DNA from 2 places in the Bacillus sp. FSL R7-0646 genome. Region 2 is predicted to be linked to the other one. Evidence: riboswitches for the same ligand, from Rfam matches in the RefSeq annotation. Region 2 holds a riboswitch; the other holds the start of a gene.
The links. A riboswitch is a leader RNA that binds a small molecule or an ion and turns the genes downstream of it on or off. The one in region 2 is predicted to bind lysine.

Region 1: another riboswitch for lysine. It lies ahead of MKY62_RS17495 (amino acid permease); the one in region 2 lies ahead of MKY62_RS14935 (aspartate kinase).

What each region holds. Positions count from the first base shown of each region.
Region 1 is NZ_CP150217.1:3,352,016-3,359,338, forward strand. It holds gene MKY62_RS17485 (iron ABC transporter permease) at 1-827, opposite strand, end outside; gene MKY62_RS17490 (iron ABC transporter permease) at 827-1,891, opposite strand; gene MKY62_RS17495 (amino acid permease) at 2,047-3,450, opposite strand; lysine riboswitch at 3,565-3,741, opposite strand; gene sspJ (small acid-soluble spore protein SspJ) at 3,904-4,044, opposite strand; gene MKY62_RS17505 (metal-dependent hydrolase) at 4,284-4,754, shown strand; gene MKY62_RS17510 (LTA synthase family protein) at 4,854-6,713, shown strand; gene MKY62_RS17515 (DHA2 family efflux MFS transporter permease subunit) at 6,915-7,323, shown strand, end outside.
Region 2 is NZ_CP150217.1:2,866,387-2,873,709, reverse strand. It holds gene MKY62_RS14955 (electron transfer flavoprotein subunit beta/FixA family protein) at 1-499, shown strand, start outside; gene MKY62_RS14950 (electron transfer flavoprotein subunit alpha/FixB family protein) at 549-1,526, shown strand; gene trxA (thioredoxin) at 1,739-2,053, shown strand; gene uvrC (excinuclease ABC subunit UvrC) at 2,196-3,968, shown strand; lysine riboswitch at 4,033-4,212, shown strand; gene MKY62_RS14935 (aspartate kinase) at 4,362-5,591, shown strand; gene MKY62_RS14930 (YslB family protein) at 5,636-6,079, opposite strand; gene MKY62_RS14925 (succinate dehydrogenase cytochrome b558 subunit) at 6,381-6,989, shown strand; gene sdhA (succinate dehydrogenase flavoprotein subunit) at 7,023-7,323, shown strand, end outside.

The sequences.
Region 1 (7,323 bases), 490 kb from region 2:
GCAATATGCGGAGCCACGAGACCGAGAAACGTAATGTTTCCTCCAGCCGCTACACACGCGCCGCTCAGCGCGGCTGCCGACAGAAGCAGTGTGCGCCGCTCTTTTTCAACTGCCGTTCCGAGCCCTGTTGCGAGCTGATCACAGAGATTCAGCACGTTTAAATAGCGCGCTTTATAGAGGATAAAAGGAATCAGCACGACAATCCAGGGCAGCACGGCCGAGACAAAGCTCCAGTTCGAACTCCATATATTCCCTGACAGCCAAACAGCCGCCTGCATAAAGTCATTTGGGTCCATTTTAAGCTGCAGCATTAAGATGGCCGCCGAAAACGCCGCATTCACTCCGATGCCGACCAAAACGAGGCGAATGGGATTCAAGCCTTTTTTCCACGCCAGCAAATAGATGGAAACGACTGCAAAGCAGGCTCCCAAAAATGCGAATATCGGCAGGGAAAAAACGAATCCTTTTTGCAGGTTGCCAACGTCTCCCTGAAAATAGAAGATGAACAGCACAACGGCAAAACCCGCTCCCGTATTGATGCCCAATATCCCCGGATCGGCCAGGTCATTCCGGGATATCCCCTGCCAGACGGCTCCGGAGACAGCAACCCCTGCACCGATCAGCATGGCGAGGATCATGCGCGGCAGACGGAATTCAAATAATACAAGTTCATCCTGCGGCGTTCCAAAGCCGAACAGTGTTCTCAATGTAGCAAGCGGGTCGATGCGGATTTCTCCCATGTTCATGCTTAATAAAAACACGGCGGCCGTCAGCACGGCCATGACGAGCATCACCGCACCCGCCCGTCTGTTGTTTTTCTTGAGCATTACAGTCCACTCCTTTCCCTGCGGGCCAGATAGAGAAAGAATGGTACGCCGACAAGCGCAGTTACTGCTCCGACAGGTGTTTCAAACGGCGGGTTGACCAGCCTTGCCGCAATATCCGCATAGATCAGAAGAACAGCGCCAAGCACAGCTGAGCATGGAATGATCCAGCGGTAATCAACCCCGACCAGAAAGCGGGTAATATGCGGAATGATCAATCCGATAAAACCGATCGCACCGGCAACGGATACAGTGGCACCCGTCAGCAGAACAACGGACACGATGCCGATCGCTTTTACCGTCTTCGTATATTGACCGAGCCCTTTCGCCAGCTCCTCACCCAGGCTTAGAACCGTGATGGAACGGGCGATGACAAAAACGACCGCCAAACCGAGCGCTGCCGCCGGAATCAACAACTGAATGCTGAGCCATTTCGTGCCGGCGACACCTCCGGCATACCAAAAACTGACGTCGCGCGCCACATCAAAGTGGATCGCGATGCTCGTAGAAAGAGCGCTCAGGAACGTGCCGACAGCCGTACCGGCCAAAGCCAGCTTTACAGGCGTAAGACCGCCTTTTGAAAACATTCCGATTCCAAAAACAAGCCCCGCTCCAAGAGCGGCACCGGCAAATGACCAGATCATCAGCCCGATCGATGAGGTTCCTGGAAAAAAAGCAAACGCAACAGCAATTGCGAAAGCTGACCCGTGCGTGACGCTCATAATTTCCGGCGACGCAAGAGGATTTCGCGTCATCCCCTGCATCACGGCTCCGGAAACCGCCAGGCAGGCGCCCACAAGAGCCGCACTTACCGTCCTTGGCAGTCTGAGTTCCTGAATAATTTGATGGGCCGTATTTTTCGCGTCAAAATGAAAAATGGCGTCCCAAACCGTTCCAAGCTTTATATCAGCCGCACCGAGCGCAATCGATAATGCGGCGCCAAAAAGCAGCAGCATGATTCCGCCGGCCAGGACAAATACAGCTCCGAGCGGACGGCTGATCGGTCTCTGTTCTTCATCAGTGCCATCCGCGCCGTTGATATGATGTATGTTTTTGTAAGAGCTCACTCGATGCCATTCCTTTCGATCTTTTTAACCGATAACGATTATCATTTTCATGTTTAGTATAACAGGCCTAAGCAAAAATTTTAATCAAAATTTTCGGCAGGAATCAAAAAGCCAGCCGATCTTCCGCTAAAAGACCCGGCTGGCAAAGAGCTTTATCACACTTGATTATTTTTGAACTTTTTGTAGACGAACGGGTAGATCGCAAGACCGACGAAAAACAGCCCGATTCCCAAGATAAAGGTGGTCAAGTCAGACGTGCCTGAAACGATGACCCATAAAGAGTACGCAAGAGCGGCCAAGGCAATGATGCCGTCTCCTGTTCTTGAACCTTTCAGCTCGCCGTATGTCTCCCCTTTGAGGATGAGCTTCAAGCTGAAAAGAGCCGCTATGAGATAAGGGACAAGGTAAGCGAGCGTCGCCGACGTTGTTAAAAACGTAAAGGCTTCGCTGATCGTTCCCGAAATCGTTGAGAAAATAAAGATCTGCGACATCACGTTTGTGACGATCAATGAATTGACCGGACTTCCCTTTTTATTCGTTTTCGCAAAGAAAGCAGGAAAATCACCGGCTTTTGCCGCCTGATACGGAACCTCTGCGCCGATTAAAATCCAGCCGAGCATCGATCCGAACAAAGAAACGATTGCCAAGACCGCCATAATCACGCTGCCGAAGCTGCCGATAATCACGTGCAGCACATCAACGAACGGTTTATCTGATGCCTGGAGCTGATCGTGCGGGATGACGCCCATCGTAATTAAAGTGATGATCATATAAATGCCGAGCGCAATTAACAGGCCGGTAATGGTCGCGCGTTTGACATCACGCTGGGATGATGCGCGCCCTGATAAGATTACCGCAGACTCGATGCCGACAAACGCCCACAGCGTTGAAATCGCCGCATTGTGAACCTGTCCGCCCAGCCCTATGCTTTTGCCTTCTGATTCGATTGGAAAATAAAATGATTCGAATAATGCCGTTTGAAAAACGAACAAACCTGCAACAATAAACAGGACAAACCCAAGCACTTTGGAAAAAGTCGCCAAAAAGTTCAGCTTGCCCGCTCCATTTATGCTGGAGACTAGGATAAAATGCGTCCCCCATAACAAAATCGTACACACGATGAATGTCAAGAGCTGGCCAAGTGTAACGGGGTGTCCGCCGAATTCAACCAGCTCGCGTCCGTCGGTTAAGATCGGCAAGAAAGTCGTCAAATAGCCTGCAAGGCTTGTAATGATGGCCACGTTGCTGATCCAGCTAGCCACCCAATACCCCCATACCATTGTAAAACCTGCCGCATTCCCTTTTTTAGGGTCTGAGAATAAAGCTCTTGCATAGCTTTGCGGACCTGCTTTGAGATCCGGGCGGCGAATGGATAAATGGCCGAATACAAGGGCGATCATCAGCACCCCCGCACCCGTCACCAGCCATGCCGCCGTTACGCCGAGCGGGCTAGCCGTCTGGGCGAGTGTGCTGGGGAGCATAAAAATCCCTGAGCCGACCATATTGCCGACAACAAAAGCCGTAAGAAGCCAGAAGCCCCATTTTTTTGTCTGTTCCATAAGATATAACCTCCGAGCATTTTATAAAAAATATGCCGGACCAGACCGTGAGATCATTCAAAATAAAAAAAGCATGAACAAAAGTCCATGCTTTGGTTAAACATACACTCTTGATCTCCGGATAGCCCTCCGCGGGAATACCCGCGGCAGTCCTGCACTTATTCAATGCAGACCCAGCATAAAGAATGAATGGCTTCCTTATGCTTCGGCGCTGATGCCTTTTGCATATGATCATCGGCCCCATCAGCCTCACACATGCGACTCATCATCCGCGCAACCTCTACCTCACTAAGAGTTAAGAGTGAGGATTTATCACATATTCTGAAAAGAGGTTACCAGAGAAATTTTGATCTGTCAAAGGGAAGTGATGGAAAAAACGGACAGCCGCGCCAAAAGGCCGCCTTTTTTGGCAGCCTTCTGAAGAATGGAAGACGGGCTCTCTCCATCTGTCATTTATCGGTTATTTTTCTTTTTGTTGACCGCCTCTTGCAGAGGGTCTCCTTTCAGCGCTTGTCCTGCGTCTTCAAGCGCCCCCCGAACGGCGTTTTGGTCCTTTTCCTTATTTCCTCTATCTTTATTGAAGAAAATACCCAAATGAATCACCTCTTTAAAAATGTGGTACAATTTTAATTTGGCTTATCAAATTTAAATTATGCAGAACCTTGGAATGTGTTTTTTATCTGAAAACGCCATATTTTAGATGTAAACGCGCCGATTGTTTAGGAAATTGTTTTTTTCAGCTGACAAGTTGTTACCATCTGTCTTGAAGGCCGTCAGAACTCTTGATATAGTTTTCATTAGGAAATTGTTATAGGTCTTAAAGGAGAAGCGATATGACAGGAAAAACACACATCATGGGAGGGGTCGCTTCTTGTACGGCTGCTGCTTATTTTTACGGATATGATCCGGTGTTCATGACAGCCTCGGGCGTTATCGGAGCATTGATTCCGGATATATGCCATACAAAAAGCAAGATAGGCAGAAGGCTTCCGATTTTATCAGCAGTGGTCAGTTCTGTCTTCGGGCACAGGACGTTTACACACAGCCTGCTCTTTTTGCTCATCACGGCATTCGCGGCACATTTATATTTTGCAGATCAGAGCATACTTGTCGGATTGATGGCCGGAATGGCAAGCCATCTGCTCCTCGATGCCGGGACTGTAAACGGCATCAAACTTTTCTTTCCGTCCGCCATTAAGGTTCGTCTGCCCCTTTACATTAAAACCGGCGGGAAGGCGGAACAAGTCGTTCTTGCTGTGCTCACCGTTGTTTCGTGCTATTTTATTGCGAACTTGATCGCCTGACGAAAGGGACGGTTTGACCGATTGCTATATGATGCTTTTTTTAGTCATTTTATCTTGGTGTTCTTTACCTGCGGGGATTATATGTGAGGAGCTATTTATATGAAAGAACAATTTTTTAAAAAGCAGTGGTTTTTATGCCTATCCATATTTTTCATATGGATGAAGACGTACTTCATCTACAAGCTGGGCTTTAATTTACAAATCGACAACGCACTTCAGGAACTGATCCTGTTTATCAACCCGCTTAGCTTTCTCATCCCTGTACTCGGCATCAGCCTCTTTTTTCGCGAAAAATCGCAGCGCATCTATTTAATCGGGGCTAATGTCGTCCTGACGGGCATCTTGATTGCAAACAGCATTTTTTATGGTTTCTACATCGATTTCATCACCATTCCCGTCCTGTTCCAGGCAAAAAACCTCGGGGGGCTTGGAAGCAGTTTTCAGGAGCTGTTCAATCCGGTTTTCATCGCGCTTTTCCTGGACCTGGCTCTCATGGTCTGGCTGGCAAAAACGCGCGAAAGAACCGGCAAAAAGCTTTCCGCTAAAGCCGTTAAGATCTACTATGCGGCAGCCGCCGGAACGGTGCTGTTTAATCTCGCCCTGTCGGAGCTGGATCAGCCGAAGTTTTTAAGCTACTCTTACGACAGGGAAGTGCTTGTAAAAAATATCGGCTTGTATCAGTTTCATCTGTTGGACGGCATTTCACAGACCTTTAATTTGACACAAAAAGCGGTCGCTGATGAAAACAGCCTGGCAACGATCGAAAACTACACAAATGCCGACTACAGCAAACCGAACCAAGATATGTTCGGAATTGCCAAAGGACGAAACGTCATCTTTGTAACGCTTGAATCCACCCAGACATTTGTCATCAATGAAAAGGTGAACGGCCAGGAAATCACGCCGTTCATGAACAAGTTCATTCAAAAAAGCTATTATTTCGACCATTTTTATCAGCAGACCGAACAGGGGAAAACGTCCGATTCGGAATTCATTGTCGCTAATTCGCTCTATCCGTCTCTGAGCGGTTCGGTGTTTTTTACGAAGAGCGAGAATGCGTACAATTCGATGTATAAAACACTGGCGAACCACAATTACAGAACATCGGTTTTCCACGCCAACCATAAAAAATTCTGGAACAGGGACGTCATGTACAAAGCCCTCGGCATCGACAGCTTTTATGACGTCTCCCATTTTCATGTGACACCTGAAAATTCAACGGGCTGGGGGCTGAAGGATAAGGAGTTTTTAACGCAATCGGCCGACTTGATGAAAGACTTGCCGCAGCCCTTTTACAGCAACCTGATCACATTGACGAATCATTTTCCATTTCAAATTGATGACGAGGATAAGCTGATCGATGAGTACGATTCAGAGAGTGACATTTTAAACCGGTATGTCACGACTGTACGCTATGAAGACGAAGCATTGAAGCATTTCATCGCAAAACTGAAGAAAAACGGCCTTTACGACAATTCTGTGATCGTGTTCATGGGAGATCACTACGGCATATCAGAAGCGCACAACGATGCGCTGGCTCAATTTTTGGGCAAAGACGAAATCACCCCTTACGATACCGTTCAGCTGCAGCGGGTGCCGCTGATTATCCACATTCCGGGGGTAACGGATCAAGACCCGAAAACGATATCCGAAACAGGCGGCCAAATTGATGTCAAACCGACATTGCTCCATTTGCTCGGAATTGATGCAAAAGGCATGATTCAATTCGGCAATGACCTGTTTTCGAAAGAAAGAATGCCTTTCGCTGTGTTGAGAAACGGCAGCTTTATTACAGATGATTATATCTACACGAAAAATACGTGCTACAGCAAAAAAACCGGGGACATGATCAACGATGGAGAGGACAAATGCGGCCCTCTCATCGAGAAGGCGAATGAAGAACTTTCCCTTTCCGATAAGATTATTAACGGTGATTTGCTGAGATTTTACAAAAAATAATCCGTCCCCTTTAAACCGGCATTCTCGCCGGCTTAAAGGGGCTGTTTAAATTGAGGGACAGCTGGGTATTATATACCGAATGTTAAAAATGAACTTGCGGTTTTGCAGTTCCTTCGTTACCCTAAATGAAAAGAGAAGTTATTTCGAGTGCCGATTATTTCATAAAGTGTTATAAAAAATGATAAATAAGAAGGTTTTAATATGAGTGAAACACAGCACAAGACAAATCAATTGCCGATTGTTGCCGTCTTGATTATGGGGACATTTATCGCCATTTTGAATCAGACGCTTTTGACGACGGCTCTGCCTCCGATTATGAGGGACTTAAACATTACGCCGGGGCTTGCCCAATGGCTGACGACCGTTTTTATGCTCGTGAATGGGATCATGATTCCAGTTACGGCTTTTTTAATTGAAAAATTCACAACGAGAAAGCTGTTCATGGCGGCAATGTCTTTATTTACGGCCGGCACGCTGATCTGCGCCTTGTCATTCAGCTTTCCGGCGCTGATTGCGGGGCGCGTCGTGCAGGCGGCTGGCGCCGGCATTATGATGCCATTGATGCAGACGGTGCTTTTATTGATTTTCCCAAAGGAAAAACGCGGATCAG
Region 2 (7,323 bases):
GGACCAATATACGGCTTCAGCCATCCTTTACAACTATTTGAAAGACCGCGAGTACGACATTATACTCGGCGGGAATGTGGCGATCGACGGGGGATCGGGACAGGTTGCGCCTCGTTTGGCCGAACTGCTGGGCATTCCTTGTATTACGACGATTACAAAGCTGACGGTAAACGGCGGAGATGTTGAAGCGGAACGCGACGCCGAGGGCGATCTTGAAGTGATCCAAACATCGCTTCCAATCGTAGCGACTGCACAGCAGGGGTTGAACGAGCCGCGTTATCCGTCTCTTCCGGGAATCATGAAGGCAAAGAAAAAGCCTCTCGAGGAGCTTGAGCTTGATGATCTCGACATCGACGAAGAAGACGTGGCTGCGAAAACAAAAACGATCGAACGGTTCCTGCCTCCGAAAAAAGAAGCCGGGAAAATCCTTGAAGGGGAGCCGGAGCAGCAGGCGGCAGAACTTGTATCACTGCTGAGAAGCGAAGCAAAGGTCGTATGAAGCCGAAGGGAGAAATAACACGGTCATTAAAATACAGGGGGAAATGGACATGAGCAAAAAAGTTATCGTATTGGGAGAGTTCAGAGACGGTTCGTTGAGGAATGTGACTTTCGAAGCGATAGCCGCAGGAAAAACGGTTGCCGAAGGGGGAGAGGTGATCGGCGTACTGTTCGGTGAAAGCGTTTCAAGTCATGCGGCAGAACTGATCCATTACGGCGCTGACAGAGTGCTTACAGCCGAAAACCCGCTCTTGAAAAACTATACGTCTGACGGCTATGTTCAAGCCTTGTTGCCGATCATAGAACGCGAGAATCCGGACGTCATCATTTTCGGACATACGTCAATGGGAAAAGACTTGTCGCCGAAGCTTTCAGCCCGTATGGGAACAGGGCTGATATCGGATGCCGTCGATGTCGAAGTGGCCGGCGGCAACATCGTGTTTACAAGGCCGATTTACTCGGGCAAAGCGTTTGAACGGATCATTTCCGAAGATGAAACGATTTTTGCAACGATCAGACCGAATAATATCGCCCCGCTTGACAAAGATGAGACGCGGACAGGAGCGGTCGAAAGCATCGAAGCAGATATTCGGGACATCAGAACGGTCATCAAGGATATTGTCAAAAAAACGTCCGAAGGCGTCGATTTGTCTGAAGCGAAAATTATCGTAGCCGGCGGTCGCGGCGTCAAAAGCGAGGAAGGCTTTAAACCGCTGCAGAAGCTCGCCGATGTATTGGGCGGGGCGGTCGGCGCTTCAAGGGGAGCCTGTGACGCAGACTACTGCGACTATTCGCTTCAAATCGGCCAGACCGGCAAAGTTGTGACACCTGACTTATATATCGCCTGCGGCATTTCAGGAGCGATTCAGCACCTCGCAGGGATGTCAAACAGCAAAATCATCGTTGCCATCAACAAAGATCCGGAAGCTGATATATTTAAAATTGCCGACTACGGGATCGTCGGCGACTTATTTGAAATCGTTCCGCTGCTCACGGAGGAATTTAAAAAGCTGAGCGTCAGCACATGATCAAAAGCCGGCCTGAAATGGCCGGCTTTTGACATAGGCACATTTCCGCCTTCTGCAAAATAACATGGGATATGGACATTTTCAGAAAGGCTAAAATCCCGATGTGTAAAACTGTGCAGATAGGGAAACGTATAATCAAGCATTATGTTAGCGTGAACCAAAGGGAGATGCTATACTAAAAAGCATAATTTCACAATTGGAGGAATGAAAGAATGGCTATCGTAAAAGCAACTGATCAAACATTCTCATCTGAAACAAGCGAAGGCGTAGTTCTTGCCGACTTTTGGGCTCCTTGGTGCGGACCTTGTAAAATGATCGCGCCGGTACTTGAAGAGCTTGATCAAGAAATGGGAGACAAACTGAAAATCGTAAAAATCGATGTTGACGAAAACCAAGAAACTGCCGGCAAATACGGCGTGATGAGCATCCCGACTCTCCTCGTACTAAAAGACGGCGAAGTGGTCGAAACATCTGTCGGCTTTAAACCGAAAGAAGCGCTTGAAGAACTGGTCAACAAACATTTGTAAAATAGAAACCTGTGAAAAAGGCGATTCCAAAGGGATCGCTTTTTTCTTACAAGTCATCTTCTTTCTCCATTTGTGGCGAACGTACGGTCGGTCATGGTAAACTTAAATGAAGGAAAAACGCCGAAATAAGGAAGGATTTTTGATGAACAAAAAAATCAAAGAAAAGCTGGCCCTTCTTCCGGATCAGCCTGGCTGCTACTTGATGAAAGACAGGCAGGATACCGTCATCTACGTCGGGAAAGCGAAAATCTTAAAAAACAGGGTCCGCTCCTATTTCAGCGGGTCCCATGATGCCAAAACACAGCGTCTTGTCAGTGAAATTGAAGACTTCGAATACATTGTCACATCCTCGAACATCGAAGCGCTCATTCTTGAAATGAATTTAATCAAAAAGTACGACCCGAAATATAACGTGATGCTTAAAGATGATAAAAGCTACCCGTTCATTAAAATCACGAACGAGCGGCATCCGAAGCTGATTGTCACAAGGAAGGTCAAAAAAGACAAAGGCCGCTATTTCGGGCCGTACCCCAATGTCCAGGCTGCGAGGGAAACAAAAAAGCTGCTGGACCGCCTCTATCCGCTCAGAAAGTGCGCCAAGCTGCCTGACCGCGTCTGTTTGTACTATCATCTCGGACAATGTCTGGCGCCATGCGTATATGATGTGTCTGAAGAGACAAACAGACAGCTCACAGAAGAAATTACCCGCTTTTTAAAAGGCGGCTACAATGAAGTGAAGAAAGAGCTTGAAGCAAAAATGCTCGAAGCCTCGGAAAACCTGCAGTTTGAACGGGCGAAAGAATTCCGCGATCAAATTGCCCATATCGAGTCAACGATGGAAAAACAGAAAATGATGCTGAATGACATGGTTGACCGCGATGTATTTGCCTATTCGTATGACAAGGGCTGGATGTGCGTCCAGGTCTTCTTCATCAGGCAGGGCAAATTGATTGAAAGAGATGTCAGCATGTTTCCTTTATACAGGGAAGCAGACGAGGAATTTCTGACATTCATCGGGCAATTTTACTCCAAAAACAACCATTTTCTTCCGAAGGAAATTTTGGTGCCTGACAGCGTCGACAAGGACATGATTGAGGAGCTTTTGGACGTGAACGTGCGCCAGCCGAAAAGAGGAGCGAAAAAAGACCTGCTGCTCCTTGCCCATAAAAATGCAAAGCTCGCTTTGAAGGAGAAGTTTTCGCTCATTGAACGGGATGAAGAGCGGACGATCGGCGCGATTGAAAAGCTCGGAAAAGCGCTGGACATCTACACGCCATACAGAATTGAAGCGTTTGATAACTCAAATATTCAAGGAACGGACCCTGTTTCGGCCATGGTTGTATTTCTCGATGGAAAACCGCATAAAAAAGAGTACCGCAAATATAAGATCAAGACGGTTGAAGGTCCTGACGACTACGGATCAATGCGCGAAGTCATCAGAAGAAGATATACAAGGGTGCTGAAAGAGAATCTGCCGCTGCCTGATTTAATTTTGATCGACGGCGGAAAGGGGCAGGTGTCTGCCGCCCTTGACGTTCTGGAAAATGAACTGGGTCTCGATGTCCCTGTTGCCGGTCTGGTGAAAGACGATAAGCACAGAACATCCAACCTTTTGATCGGCGATCCCCTTGAGATCGTCCAGCTTGAGCGGAACAGCCAGGAATTTTACCTGCTTCAGCGCATTCAGGACGAAGTGCACAGGTTTGCGATCAGCTTCCACAGGCAGCTCAGGGGAAAAAGCGCATTTCAATCGGTGCTGGACGGCATACCGGGCGTCGGCGAACAGCGGAAAAAACTGCTGTTAAAACATTTCGGTTCCGTTAAGAAAATGAAGGAAGCGAGCGCCGAAGATATCCGCAAGCTCGGCATACCTCTGAAAACGGCGCAGCTGATCGAAGAGGCATTGAAAAAATAATGTTGAACTTTTAAAAAGAATCTGATAGAATTTGTACTAATTTCATAATAAGATCGTGTGATATGGTGAAGATAGAGGTGCGAACTTCAAGAGTAGGCTTGATGAGGAAGATGGATTCCGATGAAGAAAGCCGAAAGGGGAGCGTCGCCGAAGCGGGGAAAAATCCACTCGTTTTTCCTGCTGGCTTTACATTGAATAAATGTGAGGCTGTCAAGAAATCATTTCTTGGAGAGCTATCTCGTTGTTTAAGATCATCGGCATTTTTGTTGGTTAAAGCAATGAGGGAATTCTCTCGTTGCTTTTTTTGTGCAAAAAAAACCGTACAGGCCGCCGGTCAAGCTTTCCTCTTCATACATAAACAAACACGAACGAAAACAAAAAGGGTGGTATTTGATGGGTCTCATCGTCCAAAAATTTGGCGGAACTTCCGTAGGGTCAGTGGAAAAAATATTGAATGTCGCAAACCGCGTCATCGAAGAAAAACAGCGCGGTCATGATGTTGTCGTCGTCGTTTCGGCGATGGGCAAATCGACGGACTCCCTCGTCGCGCTTGCCAAGGAAATCACCGAGCAGCCGAGCAGCAGGGAAATGGACATGCTGCTGACAACAGGAGAGCAGGTGACGATTTCGCTGTTGACAATGGCTTTGCAGAACAAGGGGTATGATGCGGTTTCCTATACAGGCTGGCAGGCCGGCATCGAAACCGAAAATATTCACGGCAACGCAAGAATTACGAACATTGATACAGCCAAGCTGAAAGAGCGCCTGAATGAAGGGAAAATCGCCGTTGTCGCCGGATTCCAGGGCGTCACAGCGGAAGGCGAAATCACAACGCTCGGCAGAGGCGGATCAGATACGACAGCCGTTGCCCTCGCAGCAGCCCTGAAAGCTGATAAATGCGACATTTACACCGATGTGCCGGGGGTTTTCACGACGGATCCCCGCTATGTGAAAACAGCGCGGAAGCTGGCCGGAATCTCCTACGATGAAATGCTGGAGCTTGCCAATCTTGGAGCAGGCGTCCTTCATCCGAGAGCTGTTGAATTTGCGAAAAACTACCAGGTGCCTTTGGAAGTCCGTTCAAGCACCGAAAAAGAAGCCGGCACATTAATCGAGGAGGAATCATCAATGGAACAGAATTTAATCGTAAGAGGCATTGCATTTGAAGATCAGATCACACGCGTGACCGTATGCGGCCTGGCGAGCGGCCTGACGACGCTGTCAACGATTTTTACAACGCTCGCCAAACAGAACATCAACGTTGACATCATCATTCAATCGGTGACAGGCACAAGCAAAACGTCGATTTCTTTCTCAGTGAAAACGGAAGACTTAAAACGGACGGTTGAAGTTCTAGAAGAATACAAAGACGCGCTCGACTATGAACAGATTGAAACGGAAAACAGGCTTGCCAAAGTGTCGATCGTCGGTTCTGGCATGATCTCCAACCCGGGAGTAGCAGCGGAAATGTTCGCTGTGCTGGCGGAAAAAAACATCCAGGTCAAAATGGTCAGCACATCCGAAATCAAAGTTTCGACTGTCGTCAACGAAGGCGATATGGTGAAAGCCGTTGAAGCGCTGCATGATGCTTTTGAACTGTCGAAGCAGACAGCAGTCATTTAAAAAGAAAAAGGCGGGACTTTTGCAGTCTCCGCCTTTTTGCATAGTTATGCCGGGTCTTTCAAATCCCATTTCACCGTTAAAACCACTTTTCCGGCTCTTTTTTTCACCTGTTCATAAGATTCGGCAATTTGTTCGTTCATCAGCTGGATTTGCTCGGCGATAAACCCGGCTTCAAGCTGAAAGCAGGGCTCCTTTTGATACTTGAGGCGGTTTGAAACCAGCGGGCCTTCGAGTTCAAACTCAAGCTCCTGTTTTTTTGAATGGACGATCGCAAGCGTTCCCCAGCCTGCATCCTGAAAGAAAGCGGGAAGATCCTCCCGGGATTCAAGCGGGAACTTGCGGGCGAGCTTTTTTCCCGCCCAGTACATCATATCTGCGTAGTCTTGTCCCAGCATATCGGGAAGCAGCACTTCCCTGATCAACTCATAGCCATATGCGGAGACTTCCAGCTCTTTTAATTGCGCTAAGTTTGCTTCATATTTATTCATATCCAATGTCTCCCCTCTTTTCTCCGTTTATTATAGCTTAAATGGGGTGAAAGATTACAGCGGAGACATGCATTTAGGAAGAAAAAAATCTGATATATTTATATTTTGATAAAATAAAATTTTCAAAAATATGATTAAATTTTAGAAAATTTCAATTTATGTACGCGTTTTCTTGACGCCTATTTCTCATAGGAGTAAAATGAAATTGTCATAAAAACTTAACAAAGTGCGATATTTGAAACAGGACGGGGGATAGGAGACCTTTCATTTTTACTGCACTTTTCAACTAGGGGGTAAAGCAATGGCCGGGAACAGAGAGTTTGTTTATCGAAGACTGCATTCTTTGCTTGGCGTCATACCGGTGGGCATATTTTTAATCCAGCATTTGGTTGTCAACCATTTTGCGGCAAGCGGAGAAGAGGCGTTTAATAACGCCGCTCACTTTATGGAAAACCTGCCGTTCAGGTACGCTTTGGAAATCTTCGTGATTTTCCTTCCGCTGATTTATCATGCTGTTTATGGAGTATACATAGCTTTTACAGCGAAAAACAATGCGAACAGATTCGGCTTTTTTAGAAACTGGATGTTCGTTCTGCAGCGGATTACAGGAATCATTACCTTGATTTTTGTCAGCTGGCACGTGTGGGAAACACGGATTGCCGCCCAAATGGGGGCAGAGGTGAACTTTGACATGATGGCTGATATTTTGAGCTCCCCGATCATGCTCGGCTTTTACATTGTAGGTGTCCTCTCAACAATCTTCCACTTTTCAAACGGTTTATGGTCGTTTGCTGTCACTTGGGGAATCACTGTTTCTCCTCGCTCACAGCGAATCGCCACGTTTGTGACAATGGGAGTCTTTGTTGTGCTGTCCTATGTAGGGCTGAGAGCGATTTTGGCATTTGTGTAAAAGAACTAGATTACTAGAGGGAGTGGGGCAGGCATGAGCAATTCAAGCATCATCGTTGTCGGCGGAGGACTAGCGGGTCTGATGGCGACCATTAAAGCTGCGGAAGCAGGAACAAATGTAAAACTATTTTCGATCGTTCCCGTTAAGCGCTCACATTCCGTATGTGCGCAGGGCGGAATCAACGGAGCGGTCAATACAAAAGGTGAAGGAGACTCCCCATGGGAGCATTTTGACGACACGGTGTACGGAGGCGACTTTCTGGCGAACCAGCCGCCGGTCAAAGCGATGTGTGAAGCGGCGCCGTCGATCATTCATTTGCTTGACCGCATGGGCG